DNA from 2 places in the Tardiphaga sp. genome. Region 1 is predicted to be linked to the other one. Evidence: predicted binding sites of a transcription regulator. Region 1 holds the regulator's gene; the other holds the start of a gene.

Region 1 (3,613 bases):
CATCCCTGTCGTGGTCCGTACCACCGAAGACATGCTCGGCCTCGTACCCAACCCGCTGCGTGAAGCGGCATCGGCGCTCGGCCTGCCGCGCTCCCTGGTCATCAAGCGGATCGCCTATCGTGCAGCCCGGGCCGGTCTGATCACCGGCGTGCTGCTGGCGACGGCGCGGGTCGCCGGTGAAACGGCGCCGCTGCTGTTCACCGCGCTGAGCAACCAGTTCTTCAGCCTCGATCTCACCAAGACGATGGCCAACCTGCCGGTGACCATCAACAACTTCGTGCAGAGCCCCTACGAATATTGGAAGCAGCTCGCCTGGAGCGGTGCCCTGATCATCACCTTGACCGTACTTGCCCTTAACATTGGCGCACGCATTCTCGGCGCCGAGAGGACAGCAAAATGAGTGAGCTTTCTGTGTCGTCTGGCGTTCCCTCCGTCTCGATGCCGCCGCCGGTCCTGCAGGGCGAGACCCGTCCCAAGGTCACCGTGCGCGACCTGAACTTCTATTACGGCGAACACCATGCCCTGAAGAAGATCAACCTGACGCTGATGGCGAACCGCGTGACCGCGTTCATCGGCCCGTCGGGCTGCGGCAAGTCCACGCTGCTGCGCATTTTCAACCGCATGTATGATCTGTATCCCGGCCAGCGCGCCGAAGGTCAGCTCATGCTCGATAACCAGAACATTCTGGATCCGAAGCTCGACCTCAACCTGCTGCGTGCCCGCGTCGGCATGGTATTTCAGAAGCCGACCCCGTTCCCGATGACGATTTACGAAAACATCGCCTTCGGTATCCGCCTCTATGAAAAGATCTCCAAGTCGGAGATGGACATCCGCGTCGAGAAGGCGCTTCGTGGCGGTGCGCTCTGGAACGAAGTCAAGGACAAGCTCAACGCGTCGGGCCTCAGCCTGTCGGGTGGTCAGCAACAGCGTCTGTGCATCGCGCGCACCATCGCGGTTCGGCCGGAAGTGATCCTGTTCGACGAGCCGTGCTCGGCGCTGGATCCCATCTCGACCGCGAAGATCGAGGAGCTGATCGACGAGTTGAAGGATCAGTACACGATCGCGATCGTGACCCATAACATGCAGCAAGCCGCCCGCGTCTCCGATACCACGGCCTTCATGTATCTCGGCGAACTGATCGAGTTCGATCAGACCAACAAGATCTTCACGTCGCCGACCGATCGCCGTACCCAGGATTACATCACCGGCCGCTTCGGCTGACGCGACATGTTCGCGGGAGGATTTAGAGATGGCTTTTGAACACACCACCAAGGCATTCGACGACGATCTGCAGGAGCTGACCCGTCTCGTTGCCGAGATGGGCGGCCTCGCTGAACGGCAGATCGTCGAATCCGTCGATGCGCTGATCCGCCGGGACGTCGCACTCGGCGCCCGCGTCGTCGCCGCCGATGCCGAGATCGACCAGTTGCAGCGCACGATCGAGGAACGTGCCGTGCTGACCATCGCCAAGCGCCAGCCCATGGCTGTCGACCTGCGCGAGATCGTCGGCGCGCTGCGCGTCGCCACCGATCTGGAGCGGATCGGCGATCTCTCCAAGAACATCGGCAAGCGCGTCAATGCACTCGACAGCGACTTCCACCCGCTGAAGCTGATCCGCGGTCTCGAGCACATGACCGACCTCGTGACCACCCAGGTCAAGTCGGTGCTCGACGCCTATGCCGCGCACGATCTGCCGGCAGCCATGACGGTGTGGAAGGGCGACGAGGAAATCGACGCCATCTGCACCTCGCTGTTCCGCGAACTCCTCACTTACATGATGGAAGATCCGCGCAACATCTCGTTCTGTATCCACCTGATGTTCTGCGCCAAGAACATCGAGCGGATCGGTGACCACGCCACCAATATCGCGGAAACCGTGTTCTACATGATCGAGGGTCAGCAGATGGTCGACAAGCGCCCGAAGGGCGACATGACCAACTTCGCGAATACGCCGACGGCCTGACGCATGATCCGGAAAAGGGGAAGCCGGTCTTCCGCCGGGTTCATGATCTGAGGCTTGTCGGACGTCACTGAGGGTATTGATCAATATGGCAATGAACGCGCGCATTTTAGTGGTTGAAGACGAGGAAGCACTCACGACGCTCCTGCGCTACAACCTCGATGCCGAGGGCTACGACGTTGAAACCGTAGCTCGCGGCGACGATGCCGACACCCGCTTGAAGGAGCGTGTACCGGATCTCGTGGTGCTCGACTGGATGCTGCCGGGTCTGTCCGGCATCGAACTGTGCCGCCGCTTGCGTGCGCGGCCCGAAACCAAGGCACTGCCGATCATCATGCTGACGGCGCGTGGCGAGGAGAGCGAGCGTGTTCGCGGTCTTGCCACCGGTGCCGACGACTACATCGTCAAGCCATTCTCGGTGCCGGAACTCCTGGCGCGTGTGAAGGGTCTGCTGCGGCGTGCCGCGCCGGAGCGTCTCGCCACCGTGCTCGCTTTCGGCGATATCGAACTCGACCGCGACAAGCGCCGCGTCGTGCGGTCCAGCCGTCCGATCGATCTCGGTCCGACCGAATATCGCCTGCTGGAGTTCTTCCTGGAACATCCGGGTCGCGTATTCAGCCGAGAGCAGTTGCTCGACAGCGTCTGGGGCCGTGACATCTATATCGATGAGCGCACTGTCGACGTGCATATCGGTCGCCTGCGCAAGCTGCTCAATCCCGCCGGTGAGCCGGATCCGATCCGAACCGTGCGCGGTGCCGGCTACGCACTGGATGACCGCTTCGACAAGGCGGCGGAGTAGGTCTCTCTTCCTTCTCCCCGCCCGGCGAAGCGAGGCTTCGCTAGGCGGGGTGAGGCAAGCAAGTGCCAACGAAAAATGCCCGGCATCGCTGCCGGGCATTTTCATTTGGCTTGATACGTCCGGTTCAGCGCGTCGGCTTCGGCACGGCGCGACGGCGGTCACTGGCCGGCTGATAGGCGATGCGCGAGTGATGTGCGCAATAGGGAGCGCCGGCCAGCGCCTTGCCGCCGCAGAAGTAGAATTCGGGGCTCGACGGATCGCCGATCGGCCAATGGCAGGTGGCTTCGTTGAGTTCGACCAGCGACAGGCGCTGGCTGATCGGCACGATATTGTCATAGGCGATCGGGTCGGGCTCGGCCTCGACTTCGTAATTATGGGCCAATGCCGTGTTGCCGCGGGCCATCGGGCGGGCGACACGCACCATCTGCTGTGCCGGGCGCGCCTTGCGCTGCCGCGGAGCTGCCGAGGAGGGGCTCTTGGCGCGGCCGGACAGGCCGAGGCGGTGAACCTTGCCGATGACAGCGTTGCGGGTCACGTTACCGAGTTCCGCAGCAATCTGGCTGGCGGAGAGGCCGCCTTCCCAGAGTTTCTTCAACTGTTCGACGCGATCGTCGGTCCATGTCATTACCGTCATCGCCATTTTCCCTTCGTGAGCGCCAGCCTGACCGGGCAGCGCTGCGAGTTGAGACTTCAAAAATCCCTGCGGTCAGAATCCTTTAGCGCTCACCGGGCGCGAATTTCGCGTCCGGCTTTTACGCCGCACTGGATGTGTCAAAAGGATCTACCGCCGCACGAGATGTCGTATCCGACGAGGCAAAAGCTACAATATGCCGTGACTCACGCGCAAGAGTCGG
Region 2 (3,613 bases), on a different contig from region 1:
GGATTTGCTACGACCATCTCGCCGGCGATCTCGGCGTGCAGATGCTCGACAGCATGCGGGCCCGGAAGCTGATCCGGCAGACCAAGCAGACTATCGAACTCACGACCCAGGGCGGCCGGTTCGTTGCTGAAGAATTGAGGATAGATCCCGCAACGCTGGCGCATCCACGTCGGCCGGTCTGCAAGGCCTGCCTCGACTGGAGCGAGCGGCGCCACCATCTGGCTGGGACACTCGGCGCTGCCATCATGACGTCATTTGCTGTCATGAAATGGGCCGCCAGAGACCCCTCGCCCGGCAGCCGCGTGGTGCATTTTACCCGCAATGGCGAGAAGCGGTTCGAGGCACTATTCGGCAACGCCATCCGCGAAACGTGAAGTCTGCGGCTTACCTTCGCCGCAATGCAGCCTGAAACCCGCCGAACCTTCTTTCTCCCGGAGCTGTCCCGATGAACCGCCTGCTGCTTGCTGCGCTGATTGCCACATTACCGCTCACCACCTCGCAGGCGGCCGAGCCTCCCGCGACGCGCGAGCCCTATGGCATCGGTCTCGAAGGTTTCCCCTATCCCTACCCCGTCAATATGCTCCCGCTAGTCAATGACGGCGAGCAGCTGCGCATGGCCTATATGGACGTGCCATCGACCAAGCCCAACGGCCGTACTGTCGTGCTGCTGCACGGCCGTAACTTCCCGTCGAGCTACTGGGCGCCGGTGATCGGCACGTTGAACGATGCAGGTTACCGCGTCGTGGTCCCAGATCAGATCGGCTTCGGCAAATCATCGAAGCCATCGGGCGATCTGCATTTCGACAACCTCGCCCGCAACACCGTTGCGCTGATGGATCACCTTGGAATATCCAAATTCGACATCGTGGCGCATTCGCTCGGCGGCATGTTGAGCGTACGCATTGCCCGCGCCTATCCCGATCGCATCGATCACCTGCTGCTTGCGGCGCCGATCGGACTTGAGGACTATCGGCTCTATGTGCCACCGACACCAACCGAGAAGATTCTGGAGAACGAAGACAAGCTGACGGCGGAAGGTTACCGGAAGCAGCTCGAGGTGAATTATTCGCTGAAGATGCAGCCCGACCAGGTAACGCCATTCATCGACGCACGTTTCAACATCAAGGGGTCGGCGGAATATCCGCGTTGGCTGCGCGCCTTCGTCAGCTCGGCGCAGCTCATCTATCGCGAGCCCGTGGTCCACGAAATTCCGCTGATCGCACTGCCGACCCTGTTCATCATGGGGGCCGACGATCACAACGCGCCGGGCAAGCCGAATGCGCCGGAAGCGTTGCGGCCCAAGATGGGCCAGAACGCCGATCTCGCCAAGGCGCTGGCGGCGAAGATGCCGAACGCGAAGGCGGAAGTGCTTCCGGATGCGGGCCACATCGTGTTTCTCGATGCACCGGCCAAATTCAACGAGCTGATGCTGGCATTTCTCGCGGCGAAGTAGCAGCCGCCGCGCCCTGCTACGCACATGCACCGGAACATTCATGCTGCATTCAGATCGAATCGGCTTAACTCAGACTGCGTAACGCCGATCCCCTGCAACTTTCTTGCCCCGCAAGAGTTCTGCACCGGGTGATGCGATGCCATCATTCTCTGCGCCGCATCGCGGCACCATCGAGGGAGAAAACTCATGAAGAAGATCTTTGCTGCGGCCCTGTTCGCCGTCAGCGTCGGCGGCCTTGGTGCCGCCAATGCAATGCCGCTGGCGCCGCTCAGCGCAGCCGATACGGCAGGCGTGATCAAGGTCGCCCAGGGCTGCGGCCCCGGCTATGCCCGCGGTCCCTATGGCGGTTGCCGCCCGATGTTCCGCGGCCCGCCGCCCCGCGCCCGCTACTGCCCGCCCGGCTTCTTCCGTAATCCCTACGGCCGCTGCATCCGCCGCTGGTGATCGCTGCACAATCCTGACGACGAAAACCCCGCCAATGGCGGGGTTTTTTGCTTCGCGGCGATTGGTTACAGCCGTCACAGGAAGATGACAGAATGGCGTTTCGCTGTTTTGGAGATCGTCATGTCGCGCGCGTTGCGTTGTCTCATTCTTGCCGGGCTGCTCGGCCTCTCATCGCTGACGACCGGCCGCGCCGAGATCATTCCCGTAACCGAGCCACAGTTGGGTCCGCGGCCGTTCTATCTTGTCGACAAGATGAAGGACGGTCCGCTGAAGGCAAGGCTGAGCACCTGCACCGGACCGTTTCGCAAGAGCGATTTCTCCATCGCCCATCGCGGCGCGCCGCTGCAATTCCCCGAGCACAGCCGCGAATCTTACCTGGCCGCCGCGCGCATGGGTGCCGGCGTGATCGAATGCGACGTGACCTTCACCAAAGACCGTCAGTTAGTCTGCCGGCATTCGCAATGCGACCTGCACACGACAACGAACATCCTGTCGGTGCCGTCGCTCGCAGCAAAGTGCACGCAACCTTTCAGCCCTGCCGATCCCGCCACCGGCAGGAAAGCAGCTGCGAAATGCTGTACCAGTGACATCACCCTGGCGGAGTTCAAAACGCTGACGGCGAAGATGGATGCCGCCAACACGTCTGCCACCACCGTCGCGGACTACCAGAACGGTACGCCGCGCTGGCGCACCGACCTCTATGCGAGCTCGGGCACGCTGATGACCCATGCGGAGAGCATCGCACTGATCAAAAGCCTCGGCGCCAGGTTCACCCCCGAGCTGAAGGCGCCCGAAGTGCCGATGCCCTTCGATGGCGATTACACTCAGGAAAAATACGCCACCCAGATGCTCGACGAGTATCGCACCGCCGGCATTCCACCGGGCGATGTCTTTGCGCAGAGCTTCGATCTGAACGACATCAAGTTCTGGATCCGCACCGCGCCGGAATTTGCCGCGCAAGCCGTCTATCTCGATGGACGCTATGAAATATCGGGCTTCGATCACATGCGGCCGGAAACCTGGAAGCCGTCAATGCCGGAGCTGAAAGCCGCCGGCGTGAAAATCCTCGCCCCTCCGATCTACATGCTGCTGACGCTCGATGGCAGCGGCCGGATCGTGCCCTCACCATATGCCAAGGCAGCGCGAGACGCCGGCCTCGACCTGATCACCTGGTCGCTGGAGCGCGACGGACCGCTGGCCAACGGCGGCGGCTTCTTCCACCGCTCCATCAAACCCGCCATCGACCGCGATGGCGATACGCTGACGGTGCTCGATGTACTGGCGAAGGACGTCGGCGTGCGCGGTGTATTTTCCGACTGGCCGGCGACCACGACGTTCTATGCCAGCTGCATGGGGCTGCGCTGATCAGGCGCTATTTGGGTTCGCTGTCAAAGATGAATTTCGGCATTTCCAGCTTCAGCCGGATCGCCAGCAGGCGGAACACCAGTCCGGTCACAGCCGCAGCCAGCGTCACCAGATCGGGACTGAAACCATATTTGATGCCGCCGATATACAGCAGGCCTGTGACGATCGAGACGCTGGCATAGAGTTCGCTGCGAAACAGTAGCGGTATATCATTGCACAACACGTCGCGGAGCACGCCACCGACGCAGCCGGTGATCATCCCGGCCACCACCACGATCAGCAACGGCTGATCCATGGCGAGGGCGATGTTGCAGCCCATGATCGTGAAGACCACAAGGCCGATAGCATCGA

The links. The regulator PhoB, encoded in region 1, activates phosphate uptake and scavenging genes when phosphate is short. The targets are predictions, from matches to a motif close to TGTCATNNANCTGTCAT.
Region 2: the regulator PhoB is predicted to act here: its motif matches at 1,971-1,987, upstream of ACEK02_RS06035 (glycerophosphodiester phosphodiesterase family protein).

Annotation. Positions count from the first base shown of each region.
Region 1 covers NZ_JBGMOE010000090.1:79,045-82,657, forward strand. Annotated here, with positions in the region: gene pstA (phosphate ABC transporter permease PstA) at 1-400, shown strand, start outside; gene pstB (phosphate ABC transporter ATP-binding protein PstB) at 397-1,221, shown strand; gene phoU (phosphate signaling complex protein PhoU) at 1,250-1,963, shown strand; gene phoB (phosphate regulon transcriptional regulator PhoB) at 2,055-2,759, shown strand; gene ACEK02_RS13960 (GcrA family cell cycle regulator) at 2,884-3,393, opposite strand.
Region 2 covers NZ_JBGMOE010000041.1:9,434-13,046, forward strand. Annotated here, with positions in the region: gene ACEK02_RS06020 (ArsR/SmtB family transcription factor) at 1-374, shown strand, start outside; gene ACEK02_RS06025 (alpha/beta fold hydrolase) at 446-1,453, shown strand; gene ACEK02_RS06030 (GCG_CRPN prefix-to-repeats domain-containing protein) at 1,640-1,897, shown strand; gene ACEK02_RS06035 (glycerophosphodiester phosphodiesterase family protein) at 2,018-3,262, shown strand; gene ACEK02_RS06040 (trimeric intracellular cation channel family protein) at 3,270-3,613, opposite strand, start outside.